Linked DNA regions of Metabacillus sp. KUDC1714. The protein of the gene in region 1 interacts with the protein of each later gene in a pairwise test. Links are inferred from orthologs where the notes say so. Each region holds a gene or a part of one and is shown in the gene's direction. Other genes may lie near its edges. The genes, in order: tuf, HUW50_RS01730 and mreB.

Region 1 (6,044 bases):
AATCTAAAGCAGACCAAGATAAAATGACAACTGCTTTACAAAAGCTTCAAGAAGAAGATCCAACATTCAGAGCTCATACTGATCAAGAAACTGGTCAAACAATTATTGCTGGTATGGGTGAACTTCACTTAGATATTCTTGTTGATCGTATGAAACGTGAATTCAAAGTTGAAGCTAATGTTGGTGCTCCTCAGGTTGCATATCGTGAAACATTCCGTGCAGGTGCAAAAGTAGAAGGTAAATTTGCACGTCAATCGGGTGGTCGTGGACAATTTGGACACGTATGGATCGAATTTGAACCTAACGAAGAAGGTAATGGTTTTGAGTTTGAGAACAAAATCGTTGGTGGTGTAGTACCTCGTGAATATGTACCTGCAGTTCAAGCTGGTCTTGAAGATGCAATGCAAAACGGTGTACTTGCTGGATATCCATTAGTTGATGTAAAAGCTGCATTAGTTGATGGTTCATACCATGATGTTGACTCAAGTGAAATGGCATTTAAGATTGCAGCTTCTTTAGCACTTAAAAATGCTGTTTCTAAATGTAGCCCAGTTATCCTTGAACCTGTTATGAGGGTTGAAGTAGTAGTACCAGAGGAATACATGGGTGATATCATGGGTCAAGTCACAGCTCGTCGTGGACGTGTTGAAGGTATGGAAGCTCGTGGTAATGCACAAGTTGTACGTGCAATGATTCCACTTTCTGAAATGTTTGGATATGCTACTGCATTACGTTCTAGTACACAAGGTCGCGGAGTATTTACAATGCACTTTGATCACTATGAAGAGGTTCCAAAATCAGTTTCAGAAGAAATAATTAAAAAAAATAAAGGTGAGTAATTGATTTTACTCCTTTGATGAAGTATAACTACTTATGTGAGAACAGAGAGTGATGTGATCACTTTCTGTTACATATATCCTAAAATAATTAAACTCTAAGGAGGATTTTTAGAATGGCTAAAGAAAAATTCGACCGATCCAAAACGCATGCTAATATTGGTACAATCGGACACGTTGACCATGGTAAAACTACATTAACAGCTGCAATCACTACTGTACTTGCAAAACGCAGTGGTAAAGGTGCTGCTATGGCATATGATATGATCGATGCTGCTCCTGAAGAGCGCGAGCGTGGAATCACTATCTCAACTGCACACGTTGAGTATGAAACTGAAACTCGTCACTATGCACACGTAGACTGCCCAGGACATGCTGACTATGTTAAAAACATGATCACTGGTGCTGCTCAAATGGATGGCGGAATCTTAGTAGTATCTGCTGCTGATGGTCCAATGCCACAAACTCGTGAGCACATCCTTTTATCTCGTCAAGTAGGTGTTCCTTACCTTGTTGTATTCTTAAACAAATGTGACATGGTTGATGACGAAGAATTATTAGAACTAGTTGAAATGGAAGTACGTGACTTACTTTCTGAGTACGATTTCCCTGGTGACGATGTACCAGTAATCAAAGGTTCTGCTCTTAAAGCTCTTGAGGGTGAAGCTGATTGGGAAGAAAAAATCGTTGAGTTAATGAATGCAGTTGATGAGTATATCCCAACTCCAGAACGTGACACTGACAAACCATTCATGATGCCAGTTGAGGATGTATTCTCAATCACAGGTCGTGGAACAGTTGCTACAGGTCGTGTTGAGCGTGGACAAGTTAAAGTTGGTGAAGTTATTGACATCATCGGTTTTACAGAAGAGCCAAAATCAACAACTGTAACAGGTGTTGAAATGTTCCGTAAACTTCTTGATTTTGCAGAAGCTGGCGATAACATCGGTGCACTTCTTCGTGGGGTTTCTCGTGATGATATCCAACGTGGACAAGTTCTTGCTAAACCAGGCACAATCACTCCACACACAAAGTTCAAAGCAGAAGTATACGTTTTATCAAAAGAAGAGGGTGGACGTCACACTCCATTCTTCACTAACTACCGTCCTCAGTTCTACTTCCGTACAACTGATGTAACTGGTATCTGCCAACTTCCAGAAGGCATTGAAATGGTTATGCCTGGAGATAACGTAGAAATGTCAGTTGAACTTATCGCTCCAATCGCGATTGAAGAAGGTACTAAATTCTCAATCCGTGAAGGTGGACGTACAGTAGGCGCTGGCGTAGTTGCTACTATCCAAGAATAATCTTTCTTCTATAGAAGAAATAAAAAAGGCGAGCATTTATTGCTCGCCTTTTTGTATGTTTTTTTCAGTAGTTATTAAACTTAAAAAATTTTATTAAACAATTACTTTTGATCAACAGGAAAGTATTGAAGTTAAAAAAATGTTACTACAAAAATTAATAACTATTTTAATAAGATTTTGCACTACAATTAGTTAGAAAATAAAACCATCATAGCTTTTCTTGATATTAGTATACAATCTATGTATAATAGGAAAAGTGCGCAAGAAGATTATAAGTTTAATTTATTTTTTTTCTTGCATCTATCACGACTTTTATGTATAATAGACAATGTTGGTCTTTGACTGCGATGAAGCAGGAGGTTGCCGATACACACGGCCGCTTTGCCATGGCGTGCGTAGGGAAAATTCTTGCTGAGAAAATGTCTATTTTAAAAATAGGCGAAAAGGAGGGAAAATAATGGCAAAACAAAAGATTCGTATTCGTTTGAAAGCTTATGATCATAGAATTCTTGATCAATCTGCTGAGAAAATTGTAGAAACTGCAAAACGTTCTGGTGCAAATGTATCTGGTCCAATTCCGTTACCAACAGAAAGATCAGTATACACAATCCTACGTGCGGTTCATAAATATAAGGACTCTCGTGAGCAATTCGAAATGCGTACGCATAAGCGTTTAATTGATATCATCAACCCAACACCACAAACTGTTGATGCATTAATGCGTTTAGATTTACCATCTGGTGTTGACATTGAAATCAAACTTTAATAATTAAAATAAATAATGAAATTTTATAGGAGGTGTGACTCATGACCAAAGGAATCTTAGGAAGAAAAATTGGTATGACGCAAGTATTTGCAGAAAACGGTGATTTAATTCCTGTAACAGTAATTGAAGCTACTCCAAACGTTGTTCTACAAAAGAAATCTGCTGAAACTGATGGTTATACAGCTGTTCAGTTAGGATTTGAAGATAAACGCGAAAAGTTAGCTAACAAACCTGAAAAAGGACACGTTAGTAAAGCTAATACTGCACCTAAGCGCTTCGTTAAAGAACTTCGTGAAGCTAGCTTAGATGCATACGAAGTTGGTCAAGAAGTCAAGGTTGATATTTTCGCTGCTGGTGAAACAGTAGATGTAACAGGAATTTCTAAAGGGAAAGGTTTCCAAGGCTCTATTAAACGCCACGGACAATCTCGTGGACCTATGTCTCACGGTTCTCGTTATCATCGTCGCCCAGGTTCAATGGGACCTGTAGCTCCAAACCGTGTATTTAAAAACAAACTTTTACCAGGTCGTATGGGTGGAGAACGTGTTACTGTTCAAAACTTAGAGATTGTAAAAGTAGATGCTGAACGTAATCTATTACTTATTAAAGGTAACGTTCCAGGACCTAAAAAAGCACTTATTACTGTAAAAGGCGCAGTGAAATCTAAATAATTTCTTTAGGAAAGGAGGAATTGGATAATGCCGAAAGTAGCATTATTAAACCAATCTGGATCAAACGTTGGAGAAATCGAACTTAATGATTCTGTATTTGGTATCGAACCTAATCAGCACGTATTATTTGAAGCGGTTATTATGCAAAGAGCTTCCTTACGTCAAGGAACTCACAAAGTAAAAAATCGTTCTGAAGTAGCAGGCGGAGGTCGTAAACCTTGGCGTCAAAAGGGTACTGGTCGTGCTCGTCAAGGATCTATCCGTTCGCCACAATGGCGCGGTGGTGGTGTCGTATTTGGACCAACTCCACGTTCATATTCATATAAATTACCTAAAAAAGTTCGCCGTTTAGCGATCAAATCAGCTTTATCATCAAAAGTAGTTGATAACAGCATTGTTGTATTAGAGGACTTAACTTTAAACGCTCCAAAAACAAAAGAAATGGCTGCAGTACTTAAAGGTCTTTCTGTTGAGAGAAAAGCGTTAATCGTGACAGCTGACAACAATGAAAATGTTGCATTATCATCACGTAATATTCCTAATGTAACAGTAGTTACAGCTAATGGAGTAAACGTACTTGATGTACTTAACCATGATAAGCTTATTATGACGAAAGCTGCGGTGCAAAAAGTAGAGGAGGTGCTTGCATAATGAAAGATCCTCGTGATATTATTAAGCGCCCCGTAATCACTGAACGTTCATCAGATCTTATGGCTGAGAAAAAATATACGTTTGAAGTTGATGTTAAGGCTAATAAAACTGAAGTTAAAGATGCGATCGAGTCAATCTTTGGTGTTAAAGTTGAAAAAGTAAACATCATGAACTATAAAGGTAAATTCAAACGCGTTGGTCGTTATAGCGGCTTAACAAATCGTCGTCGTAAAGCAATCATTAAGCTTGCTGCAGACAGCAATGAAATCGAATTATTTGAAGTATAAATTTTAATAGAAAAGGAGGGATATCGATATGGCGATTAAAAAATATAAACCAACCTCAAATGGTCGACGTGGTATGACAGTATCTGATTTCGCTGAAATCACTACAGACCAACCTGAAAAGTCATTACTTGCGCCACTTCATAGAAAAGGTGGACGTAATAACCAAGGTAAATTAACAGTTCGTCACCAAGGCGGCGGACACAAACGCCAATATCGTGTGATCGATTTTAAACGCGACAAAGATGGTATACCAGGACGCGTTGCTACAATCGAATACGATCCAAATCGTTCTGCAAACATCGCACTAATCAACTACGTTGATGGTGAAAAAAGATATATCCTTGCACCTAAAAACCTTAAAGTAGGTTTAGAAATTATGTCTGGTCCTGAAGCAGACATTAAAGTAGGGAATGCATTACCATTACAAAATATTCCTGTTGGTACTGTGGTACACAACATTGAATTAAAACCTGGTAAAGGCGGACAATTAGTTCGTTCCGCAGGAACTTCTGCTCAAGTATTGGGTAAAGAAGGTAAATACGTACTTGTACGTTTAAACTCTGGTGAAGTTCGTATGATTCTTGCAACTTGTCGTGCAACTGTAGGTCAAGTTGGTAATGAACAACATGAACTTATCAACATTGGTAAAGCAGGTCGTTCTCGTTGGTTAGGCAAACGCCCAACTGTTCGTGGATCTGTAATGAACCCTAATGACCATCCACACGGTGGTGGTGAAGGACGCGCTCCAATCGGACGTAAATCACCAATGTCTCCTTGGGGTAAACCAACTCTTGGTGCTAAAACTCGTAAGAAGAAAAATAAATCAGATAAGTTTATCGTGCGTCGTCGTAAAAAATAACGTGATTGAACTACGGTTCAGTCGAACCGTAGCACGATCGCGAAGGGAGGTACAATCATGGGCCGTAGCTTAAAAAAAGGACCATTCGTTGATGATCATTTAATAAGCAAAGTTGAAGCGTTAAATGAAACTGAAAAGAAGCAAGTTATTAAAACTTGGTCTCGTCGTTCTACAATTTTCCCACAATTCATTGGTCACACTATTGCTGTTTATGATGGACGTAAACATGTTCCTGTTTATGTAACTGAGGACATGGTAGGACACAAACTTGGTGAGTTTGCACCTACACGTACGTACAAAGGTCATGCAAGTGATGACAAAAAAACAAGACGTTAATGAGAGGAGGCATTTAAATGCAACAATCTAAAGCTGTCGCAAGAACAGTTCGTATTGCTCCTCGTAAAGCTCGTTTAGTTCTGGATCTTATTCGAGGTAAGCAAGTAGGCGAAGCAGTAGCGATTTTGAATCATACGCCAAAGGCTGCTTCTCCAATCATAGAAAAAGTATTAAAATCAGCAGTGGCAAACGCTGAGCATAACTATGAAATGGACATCAATAGCTTAGTTGTAACTGAAGCTTTTGCAAACGAAGGTCCAACTCTTAAACGTTTCCGTCCACGTGCTATGGGTCGTGCGAGTGCAATTAATAAACGTACAAGTCACATCAC
Region 2 (5,894 bases), 1.8 Mb from region 1 along the record:
TTGCCTATGTGAGTAAAGGTGGCATGGGTGGCGGGGATATTAAGCTTTTTGGCTTATTAGGGATTGCATTAGGATTAAAGCTTGTTTTACTTGCCTTTTTCTTGTCTACGCTTATCGGGACGATTGATGGAATACGTCGTATCTTGTTAGGTAAGTATAAAAAAAGAGAACCTGTTCCGTTTGGACCTTCGATTATTGCTGGTACATTACTTGCTTATTTTTTCGGAGATTCAATTATTTGGTGGTATTTTTCATTAATTGGCTTTTAGTGATTGGGGTTTTAAAATGGTTTTATCGTTTAATCGTAAAATTGGAAACATAATCATAAAGAATTATGCTATTCGATATGTTAAATAAAACAAGGTTACCCAGTCATTTTGAGCAAATGATAGTACAATTCTATCAATCGAATTTACTGAGGGTGGTAGTCTCATTGAAACCTAAGCAGAGGCAAGCAAAGGTATTATAAAAGATGCACTTGAAGCAGTTGTTGAACAGGGGACACAGGAAGAAGTCGGAGAAATACCAGTACAAAAGAAGGGGAGAATAGCTTACAATCATAGTCATAGTACGTTCGGATAATTTTTATGATCTGAAGAAATTTGTCGAAACGATCGAACAACAAACAAGAATAACAAAGGTCAATCAGATTTCCTTTCAAGGACCACCTGAAGTCACTCAAAGTGATCAAGTGATGAATCCACTTGAATTTAAAGTACAGCTTACTGCATTTTATATACCGACATTGACTGATTTGGAAGCAGAATCACCTTCGAATAAGGCACCACCGTCAAGCAAGAAACATAACCCTTTATCACCTTATATAAAAGATGGTAATGACGAATAATCATATTATTTGACGAAGGTTTTTAAGGATGAGACGACAAATGTCTTGTTCTTTTTTTTTACCCTTCTGTTAACATGATAAGCAAAATGATCGCATGTGTTTTGCAAAAGAAGGGTGGTAGGCATATGGACAAGCAGACGTCAGATACAATCAAAATAAAAATAAATGGCAAGGATCGCCCGATGTCACAAGCTGAAGAAACGGCTGAGGTCATACCGTTTTCAAGCTGGGAGGATAAGCTCGATGCTGAACAAGAGATTGCTTCAGCAAAGCAAACGGTGGATGAAGAGGATGAATTTCCTTGGCTTTTACCTGATGAGGATGATTCAGTTTTTAAAGATGACCCAAAGGTTGTGACATCTTCAAAGAAAACAAAACTATTTTCCAATCAAACTGTCACCCCTTATCAATATTCGAACAAGAAAAATCGCAATAAGAATATTGTAGCTTTTCCATTAAAAAAGTTTATGACAATTTTTTTATTAGCCATTGGTTTAGGCGTAATGTTTGGTTTTATCGCCTTAAATTTTTTATCAAATGAAGATATGCCAACTGCGGGTACACCAAGTGAAAGTGCAAATGAAGAACCGGCTACCGGGGATACTTCTGATCAAGCTAAAGGTGATGCCGAAGAAAATGCAGGTGAGGAAGCGGGAGCTGCTACTACTTCTGCAACTCTTCAATTATATGCTGTTCAAGGTGGTATTTTTTCGACCAAAGTATCAGCTGAAACTGTTGCAGCCAATATAAAGGAAAAAGGATTTGCATCGATTGTGATGGAAACTGATGGTTCTTATACAGTGTTTGCTGGAGTGGGAAAGGAAAAAGCTGAAACAAGTGCACTAAGTGAGGTATATAAGCAGCAAAACTTTGCTGATATTGAGTTCTGGGGTGGGAAACAACTTTCTCTCACAATTTCTACAATTAGTGCAGCTGATCAATGGGCTCCTGCGATCCAGGAGTTGTCTTCACTGGCATCTGCAACAACTAACGGTGAAAGTGTAAATCAAGAAGCTGTTAGTAAAATAGAGTCAACGATTAACGGGATTAAAGCAACAGATGAAACAGAAAAATCATTAGTGGAAAAACTTCTACAAGCAGCTGATAATATTAAAAATAATCAGGGATGGGACGCACAACAACATATATTAGAAGTAACCAACCAAATAACGAGCTAATTAAGAGAATGATAATAGGCTTATCTCATATACATTACTGTAGAATATGAGATGAGAAGCTTATTATCATTTTTTTTAATCAGGAATTAAACCACTCAAGCAACTGAATTTAAAAATCAATTTTAGAAAATTGTCCAATTGCATTTCGTTTGGTAGGATAGACATGTATCTTCTAATCTGAAACGAAAGGATGAAAAACATCATGAATTCAAACCTCATTTTAGCTTCAGCTTCTCCCCGCAGAAAAGAACTTCTTGAACTACTTCAAATCCCTTTTGAGGTGATCGTAAGTGAAGTTGAGGAAATAGTAGACGAAAAGCTTCATCCTGCAGAAATGGTTCAATCATTAGCACAGCAAAAAGCATTAAGTGTCGCAAAAACAAATCAAACCTCTTTTGTCATTGGTTCAGATACTCTTGTTGTATATGGAGGTCGAATGCTAGGAAAACCAACTAATAAAAGCGAGGCAATTGAAATGCTTCAAATGCTTTCAGGGAATACACATGACGTTTTTACTGGGGTAGCCATTATAAAAGGTGAACAAGTTCACTCCTTTTTTGAGAAAACAAGTGTTACGTTTTTTTCACTTTCAGATAAGGAAATTGTGGATTATGTATCAACAGGTGAGCCAATGGATAAAGCGGGAGCATATGGAATTCAAGGCTATGGGGCATTGTTAGTTGAAGGAATTATTGGTGATTACTATTCTGTTGTCGGTTTACCTATAGCGCGTACACACAGAGAACTGTTAAATATGGGATTTAAACACTCGTAGTAAAACAGAAAATCATTAATAAAGTGTAACCCAATGACAAATCAGGCAAATCAGTTTTAGTAGAATAAAACAGCTACGTAGGTTCATTATATAAATACACATTTCTTTACGAGCAGAAAGGGAAACGAAGGAGGCTAAATGTCAACATCAACCTTTAAAATTCGAGATTTCCCTGAAGACGAGCGTCCTAGAGAACGCTTATTAAATGAAGGACCTGATAAGTTATCAAATCAAGAACTTTTTGCGATTCTACTTCGAACAGGTACAAAAAAAGAATCTGTTTTGGAGTTGTCACAAAATCTCCTTAAACATTTTGAAGGTATAAGAATGTTAAAGGATGCATCTGTAGAAGAGATTACCGCGATATCAGGTATCGGTAATGCAAAGGCGGTACAAATATTAGCAGCTCTCGAACTTGGGAGAAGAATTAATCGACTTACTTATGATGATCGATATGTAATTCGTTCCCCACAGGATGGTGCTAATTATGTGATGGAGGAAATGCGGTTTTTAAGTCAGGAGCATTTTGTCTGCTTGTATTTAAACACGAAAAATCAGGTTATCCATAAACAAACAGTGTTTATAGGCAGTTTAAATGCATCGATCGTCCATCCACGCGAGGTTTTTAAAGAAGCATTTAAACGCTCTGCAGCCTCAATAATCTGTATTCATAACCATCCTTCCGGAGACCCATCTCCAAGTAGAGAGGATATTGAAGTAACTAAGCGGCTAACAGAATGTGGAAAGGTTTTAGGTATAGAACTTTTGGACCATCTTATAATTGGTGAACAAAAATATGTGAGTCTAAAAGAAAAAGGCTACGTCTAATACTTTTTTTTTTGTGTAATTACGATATAATAAGGTTTATGAGTTTTTTTCGGATTAAAAAAGCTCAGTATTAAACTCGGGAAAGATGATGAAGCAGTTTCTTAAAAACTAACCTCATTGATGTAAACCTTAGAACAGTTCAGTTCATTTACTGAAGGTAGTCTAACCCTCAAAATGAAGAAAGTTGTATTCTGTCAATTTTCCTAAAATAATTAAAAAAGTATATATTTCGTTTCAGAAAGGAAGATACACCCTATGTTCGGTATTGGTACAAGAGACCTTGGAATAGATTTAGGGACCGCAAACACACTTGTATTTGTTAAAGGAAGAGGAGTTGTTGTTAGAGAACCCTCTGTTGTTGCCTTACAAACAGATACAAAACAAATAGTTGCTGTCGGTAATGATGCAAAAAACATGATTGGTCGTACGCCGGGAAATATTGTTGCACTACGTCCAATGAAAGATGGAGTTATTGCTGATTATGAAACAACAGCGACAATGATGAAATACTACATTAAACAAGCAACTAAAACAAAAGGTATTTTCTCAAATAAGCCTTATGTTATGGTTTGTGTCCCATCTGGGATTACAGCAGTTGAAGAAAGAGCTGTTATTGATGCTACTAGACAGGCTGGGGCAAGAGATGCTTATACGATTGAAGAACCATTTGCAGCTGCGATTGGTGCGAATTTACCTGTTTGGGAACCAACAGGAAGTATGGTAGTTGATATTGGTGGCGGTACGACAGAGGTGGCAATTATCTCTCTTGGAGGTATTGTTACAAGCCAATCAATTCGCGTAGCTGGTGATGAAATGGACGAGGCTATTATTACATACATTAGAAAAACATATAACTTAATGATCGGTGATCGTACATCTGAAGCAATAAAAATGGAAATCGGTTCAGCTGGTTCTCCTGATGGTGTAGATAATATGGATATTAGAGGTCGAGACCTTTTAACAGGTTTACCTAAAACAATTGAGATTACAGCAGCTGAAATTGCTGAGGCGTTAAAAGATACGGTATACACGATTGTTGATACTGTTAAAAACACGTTAGAAAAAACGCCTCCAGAGCTTGCGGCAGATATCATGGATCGTGGTATTGTTTTAACCGGTGGTGGTGCATTGCTTCGTAATCTTGATAAAGTTATTGGAGAAGAAACGAATATGCCAGTGTTAATTGCGGAAGATCCTTTAGACTGTGTTGCAATCGGAACAGGTAAAGCACTCGAGCATATACACTTATTTAAAAATAAAGCAAGAGATAGTAGATAATTTATGTTTTAGCCTTTGCTTATTGAAGTCTTTTAAATCTTATTAATGTAAGCAAAGGCTATATGTTGAAGTGGAAATTTGAGTTAAGAGGGTGTTCATCATGCCACAGTTTTTCCTAAATAAACGCCTTATCTTGTTGCTAGTTAGTATTATTTTTTTAGTGGCATTGATTGGTTTTTCCTTAAAGGAAGATCGGAAGTTGACTTGGCCTGAGCAATTTTTACAGGATTCAGTAGGTGTTTTTCAATCGATATTTCATAAGCCAGCTTTATATATTTCTGGCTTTTTTGAAAACGTAAGTGACTTAAAAAATACATATGAAGAAAATGAGTTGCTAAAAAGCAGACTTGACGAATATATGCAACTAGAAGCAGATCTTCAAGAGTATAAAGTTGAAAATGAAAAATTATTAGCCGAATTAGGTAATGTTGCTAACTTAAGAGAGTACAATCCGATCTTTTCTACTGTTGTTGGTCGTAATCCTGATAGATGGTATGATTACATATCAATTGATAAAGGTGCACAGGATGGAATAGAGCCTAATATGGCTGTTGTAACGGCACAGGGTCTTGTTGGAAAGGTAAAATCCACTTCACAATTTACTTCTACCGTTCAACTGTTGAGTGCAACAGACCTTAAAAATAGAATTTCATCTGAGGTTCAACCGGTAGAAGTGAAAGATGAAAGTGAGAATAGTGATAAAGAGAACGCGCCAACAGGTGAAAAGGTAATGGGATTAATAGAAGGTTATGACGAGGATAAAGGTGCACTTTTACTTCGTCGGATTAAATCTGATGTTAAGCTTGTTGAAGGACAAAAAGTCATTACATCGGGTAAAGGTGAAGTTTTCCCAGAAGGAATCCTTATCGGTGAAATTATCGAGATTGAGCCAGATTCATATGGGTTAGAACAAATGGCATATGTGAAGCCATCAGCTAATTTTTATGATATAGATCGTGTATGGGTAGCTGAACGTGTTGCTGAATCA
Region 3 (5,899 bases), 470 kb from region 1 along the record:
CACGTGTCATTGCAGCGATTTGTACAATTATCATTAGTTTCACCTATTCAATTGGGCAATTATCTGGATCAGGAGTTGTTATCGGGCGTCTTTTTGAAATTGATGCAAAAATTGGCACGATGATTGGCGTTGTTTTAATCGCATTTTACGCGGCCTTCGGTGGAATGAAGGGGATTACCTGGACACAGGTTGCTCAGTACTTAATTTTAATCATTGCATATCTAATTCCTGTTATTTTTATGTCACTTCAAATTACGAGCAACCCAGCCCCTTGGCTATCCTACGGTAAAATTGTAGAAGAAATGGGTGAACTAGATCGACAGCTAGGTATCTCAGAATATTTTGCTCCCTTTACAAATGGTACGAAGTGGCAGTTCCTAGCGCTAATGTTTACATTAATGGCAGGAACAGCAGGACTCCCTCATGTTATTGTCCGTTTTTATACCGTTTCAACGATGAAAGCTGCAAGATGGTCTGGTGCATGGGCACTTCTCTTCATCGGACTATTATATTTATCAGCACCTGCCTATGCTGCGTTTTCTCGCTTTATTTTAATGACAAATGTAGCGGGTAAAAAGCTTTCCGAATTACCCGCATGGACCGAATCTTGGGTAAATACAGGCAAACTACAAATTGCTGATGGAAATGGCGATGGTATCCTCCAATGGAGTGAGCTGATCATCTCAAATGATATTGTCGTTATGGCAACACCTGAGATTGCAAACCTCGGTATGTTCGTAATTGGCTTAGTTGCTGCAGGAGCAATGGCTGCAGCCCTATCAACAGCAGGTGGCTTAATGATTGCCATTTCGTCTTCCTTTGCCCATGACATTTACTATCGTGTATTGAAGCCAAATGCAAGCGAAAAAAATCGTTTAGCTGTCGCTCGTTGGTCGATTGTTATAGCAACCTTGTTCGCGGGATTAATCGCTCTAAACCCACCAGGTGCAATTACACAGATCGTTGCATGGGCCTTTGCCTTAGCATCTGGCACGTTCTTCCCAGCTCTTCTCATTGGAGTATGGTGGAAGCGATCAAACACTCAAGGCGTCATCTCTGGAATGCTAGTCGGTTTAGCGGTAACACTCATTTACATCTTTGCCTCAAAATACGGCGGTTTCACGATCGCCGGCATTATTGACACAGGTGCAGGTGTGTTTGGTGCAACAGCAGCAATCTTAACCAATATTATCGTCTCACTTGCTACAAAAGCTCCTTCAATTGAAACACAGGAAGAAGTTCTGAATTTACGTTATCCTGAGCAAATGACGTATAAGGATGGAGAAGTGTGGATGGATAAATAGCAATGATAAACAAACCACAAAGTTGTTTTAATGCTTTGTGGTTTGTTTTTGTTTGGAATAGAAATGGGTAAGATGGCCGTGAACTCTACTAATTCAATAGATTCATTTTTCTTTACAAATTGTTATATTGGTTTGTTTCACTGGACGAATATGGTATTTGTATTATGAATATAAAAACAAACTACATACCATGAGGAGTAAATAGCATGTCATGTATTATAATTAAAAAATATTGATAAAGTTAGCCTCAGAAGCCCCACCATCCATCGACAAATTTCTCGGGAAATAATCCAACGTAAGGAGTTAAATAAAAATTCAAAAACTATCCCGCAAAAAATAATTCCTATTTATTTACCCTCCAAAAACCAATAAAATCACACCAAAATGTAATGAAATTCAAAAAAAATCAAATAAACCCTTGTCCCTCTTGACTTTTCTTGCATAATCTCTGACCCAAGCTAATAAAATGTTACAAACCTATCAAAGAGAGTGTTTGAGGTGAGGGATCGTGAGTGTACATTCTAATCGCAGTAAAAGAGGCATCATACATTCATCTAAGAGAAAGTCAGCCACAGTGTCTTGGTATGCGAGTCTCATTTCACACTTCTCACATCCATATTAGGGAGGTCGAGTGGTGTGCACGATTACATCAAAGAACGCACAATCAAGATTGGGAAGTATATCGTGGAGACAAAGAAAACAGTTCGCGTGATTGCGAAGGAATTTGGAGTTTCCAAAAGTACCGTCCATAAAGATTTAACGGAAAGGCTACCTGAAATAAATCCTGATCTTGCGAATGAGGTAAAGGAAATTCTTGATTACCATAAATCAATAAGACATCTTCGAGGTGGTGAAGCAACTAAGCTTAAGTACAAAAAGGACGAGATTTTAGAAGAACAACCAGTAAAATAAAAATTTCTATCTAATTCTCTATAAATCGACAAATTCCTACATAAACTAGTTAATTTATTTTACAAAATCATACTATTTTTATGATTTTATGATACAATACTTAATTAGGTTAGTAATTAGAGGAATGCAGATTTGCAAGGAGGATATAGATAGAATGTTTGCGAGGGATATTGGTATAGATCTTGGTACAGCAAATGTATTGATACATGTTAAAGGTAAAGGCATTGTGCTAAATGAGCCATCGGTTGTTGCGTTAGACAAGAATTCAGGGAAGGTTCTTGCTGTTGGTGAAGAAGCGAGACGTATGGTAGGACGTACTCCTGGGAATATTGTTGCAATTCGTCCTTTAAAAGATGGTGTAATTGCAGATTTTGAAGTAACAGAAGCGATGTTAAAACACTTTATTAATAAGCTAAATGTAAAAGGATTACTTTCAAAACCGCGCATGCTGATTTGTTGCCCAACGAATATTACATCAGTTGAACAAAAGGCAATTAGAGAAGCAGCTGAAAAGAGCGGTGGAAAAAATGTTTATCTTGAGGAAGAACCAAAAGTAGCAGCAATTGGTGCTGGTATGGACATCTTCCAACCATATGGAAATATGGTAGTTGATATTGGCGGTGGAACTACAGATGTCGCTGTTTTATCAATGGGCGATATTGTCACCGCCTCTTCAATTAAAATGGCAGGGGACAAGTTTGACCTCGAAATTTTAAATTACATTAAACGTGAGTACAAGCTATTAATTGGTGAACGTACGGCTGAAGACATTAAAGTAAATGTTGCAACAGTATTCCCAGGCGGACGTAATGAAGAAATAAGCATACGTGGCCGTGATATGGTAACAGGTCTACCTCGAACAATTACAGTGAATTCCAAAGAAGTTCATGAAGCACTTCGCGAATCAGTTGCTGTTATTGTACAAGCAGCTAAAAGCGTCCTAGAGCGTACTCCACCAGAGCTTTCTGCAGACATCATTGATCGCGGTGTTATTTTAACCGGTGGTGGAGCCCTATTAAATGGTTTAGACCAGCTACTAGCTGAAGAGCTAAAGGTACCAGTTCTAGTTGCAGAAGCACCAATGGATTGTGTTGCAATTGGTACAGGAATTATGCTAGATAATATGGATCGTCTTCCGCGCAAAAAACTAGTTTAATAAATATTACGATGAAGAGTCTGATTTTCAGACTCTTTTGTTATAGAAAAAAGAAAAATGGTTCCTTCATCCTAAATCTTTTCATAATTTCCCCAAAAATATAGCATACATTTCCTAAAAAAATGTAATGAGAAAACAGTCGTTCTCCTTTATAATTAATTATAGGGAATTCTGTCGAAAGAATTCAGATTGTGCGGAATTTTAAAACTGAGGTGGATGTTAAACATGTTAAGAGGTTTATATACGGCAACTGCAGGTATGCTCACACAACAAAAGCGTACGGAGATGCTTTCTAATAATATGGCAAACTCCAACACACCTGGCTACAAAGCAGATCAATCTTCAATTCGTGCATTTCCAGAGATGCTTTTAAAAAGAATGGACAATAATTCTGTTCCAGCAACAGTCGGGACATTAAATACAGGGGTTTATTTACAAGAACTCAACAGTCAAAACATTCAAGGTGAGCTACGTGAAACTGGGTTAAAGAGTGATCTAGCCCTTATCGAACAAAATGTACCATTTAACCAAGATACAAATGTAAAAGGTACACTGCTTTTTGCAGTAGAAAATCAAGCAGGTGAAGAGCGCTACACGAAAAATGGACATTTCACACTTGATGAAAATGGAACATTACTTTCTGATGGTAACCAGGTTTTATCAACAACTGGTCAGCCGATATCGATTCAATCAAGCAACTATCAAATAACGGCTGATGGCGATATATTTGATGCTGATGACGAGTTCGTAGCACAAATTGATGTACGCTTTGAAGATGATGTCCGTAACTTAGTAAAAGAAGGCAATGGATTATTTCGAACAGTTGATGAACAGGCATTACCTACAGCGATCAACAATGGGGCAATAACATATAGCTTAAAGCAAAATCACTTAGAAAATTCTACGGTTGATGTTGGACGAACCTATACAGATATGATGACAGCTTATCGTTCATTTGAAGCAAATCAAAAGGTACTACAAGCATATGATAAAAGTATGGATAAGGCCGTGAACGAAATTGGCCGCTTAAGATAATAGGGGGAACATATTATGTTACGCTCAATGATTACAGCGACTAATACAATGGGCCAGCTACAAAAGCAGCTTGATACCATTGGCCACAATTTAGCTAATATCGATACCCAAAGCTATAAACGAACTGAAACATCATTTTCTGAACTCGTTCGTCAGCAATATGATAATCAAACAAAAGAGACAGAAGAAACAAACACTAATGGCGAATTAGGGATTAGTCAGGGAACAGGTGCAAAGCTCGGGAGCAGTCTTGTCTTTACCCAAGGAAGTCTGAAACAAACCGGGAGAGCATTAGATATAGCGCTAACTGTACCAAATCAGTTCTTTCAAATCGAAGTTAATGGAGAAATTCAGTATACTAGAGATGGTGCACTTTACCTATCACCAACAACAGATGGTACGAATCGTTTAATGCTAGCGACAGCTGAAGGAAATCAAGTACTTGATGAAAATCAAAACCCAATTATGTTTGAAGATAATTTTAAGGAACTCGTGATTTCAAAGGATGGGACAATTACAGCGGTTCCGAGAAATGATGAGGAACTTCCACAGATTTTCGGTATAGGTGTTGTAGAATTTGAACGCCCACAAATGCTTGTTCAAAATGGGAATAATCGCTATAGCTTAAAGGACTTAGGCAATAATCAACTAGGTGATGTGCTTACCTTTTTAGATGGAGAGCTTCGAAACGAAGTATCAATGCAGCAAGGTGCACTTGAAATGTCAAATGTAGACTTATCAAAGGAAATGACCGATTTAATGATCTCACAACGTTCCTATCAGATGAATGCAAAATCCATCACAATGGGTGACCAAATGTTGGGATTAATAAATGGTGTAAGATAGGAGTTTAGACTATTGGTTGCAAAAGACGTGGCAAAAGTAGCTAGCCGAGAAGAAGTAAAAAAAGCAAAAAAAGCCAAGAAGGAACAAAACACAAACGAACAAAATGATAAAAATCGAATCCGTATCCGTATCAGATTAATACCGATATGGGTGAGGGTTTTGCTCGTGCTAATTTTCATGGTGCTTAGTACCCTTGTTGGACTAATTGTAGGCTATGGTATTATTGGCAACGGTAATCCTGCAGATGCACTTGAAGAGTCAACATGGCAGCATATTATTGATTTGGTTGAAAAAGAATAAACAGAAGATTATACTTTGCATATAGGGGAGGTGAATACCTTCCTTTTGTCGTATACATAAAAGAAACCTAGGTTAGCCCTGAGGCTGAGAGGGTATTTCCCAAAAAATAGTTAAGGAGTACATACAATGTTAGATATCCAACAAATTAAAGAAATTATCCCACACCGTTACCCGTTTTTATTAGTTGATCGCGTTTTAGAGGTTGAAGAAGGAAAACATGCGGTAGGTATTAAAAATGTAACAGCAAACGAAGAATTTTTTAATGGTCACTTCCCAGATTATCCGGTTATGCCTGGAGTATTAATTGTTGAAGCACTTGCACAAGTAGGTGCAGTCGCAATGCTTA

What was found.
Region 2: the proteins of tuf (region 1) and HUW50_RS01730 interact in binary tests that used the Bacillus subtilis proteins (3 or more experiments, as listed by UniProt). The link is inferred for Metabacillus sp. KUDC1714 from one-to-one orthologs.
Region 3: the proteins of tuf (region 1) and mreB interact in binary tests that used the Bacillus subtilis proteins (3 or more experiments, as listed by UniProt). The link is inferred for Metabacillus sp. KUDC1714 from one-to-one orthologs.

The regions. Positions count from the first base shown.
Region 1 is NZ_CP055263.1:2,097,901-2,103,944, forward strand. Bases 86-3,047 are described here. They hold tuf (elongation factor Tu), read left to right. Parts: upstream 86-952; coding sequence 953-2,143; downstream 2,144-3,047. Other genes in these bases: fusA (elongation factor G), read left to right, coding at 86-839; rpsJ (30S ribosomal protein S10), read left to right, coding at 2,601-2,909; rplC (50S ribosomal protein L3), read left to right, coding at 2,951-3,047. Also shown: more of fusA, read left to right, coding at 1-85; more of rplC, read left to right, coding at 3,048-3,580; rplD (50S ribosomal protein L4), read left to right, coding at 3,608-4,231; rplW (50S ribosomal protein L23), read left to right, coding at 4,231-4,518; rplB (50S ribosomal protein L2), read left to right, coding at 4,547-5,377; rpsS (30S ribosomal protein S19), read left to right, coding at 5,435-5,713; rplV (50S ribosomal protein L22), read left to right, coding at 5,731-6,044. UniProt on the Bacillus subtilis protein: GTP hydrolase that promotes the GTP-dependent binding of aminoacyl-tRNA to the A-site of ribosomes during protein biosynthesis.
Region 2 is NZ_CP055263.1:335,570-341,463, reverse strand. Bases 3,083-5,894 are described here. They hold HUW50_RS01730 (rod shape-determining protein), read left to right. Parts: upstream 3,083-3,883; coding sequence 3,884-4,906; downstream 4,907-5,894. Other genes in these bases: mreC (rod shape-determining protein MreC), read left to right, coding at 5,007-5,894; radC (RadC family protein), read left to right, coding at 3,083-3,628. Also shown: HUW50_RS01755 (prepilin peptidase), read left to right, coding at 1-269; HUW50_RS01750 (hypothetical protein), read left to right, coding at 695-847; HUW50_RS01745 (SPOR domain-containing protein), read left to right, coding at 973-2,025; HUW50_RS01740 (Maf family protein), read left to right, coding at 2,228-2,800; more of radC, read left to right, coding at 2,939-3,082.
Region 3 is NZ_CP055263.1:1,625,417-1,631,315, reverse strand. The notes cover bases 1,555-4,371. They hold mreB (rod shape-determining protein), read left to right. Parts: upstream 1,555-2,370; coding sequence 2,371-3,372; downstream 3,373-4,371. Other genes in these bases: HUW50_RS07830 (flagellar hook-basal body protein), read left to right, coding at 3,598-4,371; spoIIID (sporulation transcriptional regulator SpoIIID), read left to right, coding at 1,941-2,216. In the rest of the region: HUW50_RS07845 (sodium:solute symporter family protein), read left to right, coding at 1-1,304; more of HUW50_RS07830, read left to right, coding at 4,372-4,407; HUW50_RS07825 (flagellar hook-basal body protein), read left to right, coding at 4,423-5,253; HUW50_RS07820 (DNA-directed RNA polymerase subunit beta), read left to right, coding at 5,266-5,553; 3-hydroxyacyl-ACP dehydratase FabZ, read left to right, coding at 5,680-5,899. UniProt on the Bacillus subtilis protein: Forms membrane-associated dynamic filaments that are essential for cell shape determination. Acts by regulating cell wall synthesis and cell elongation, and thus cell shape.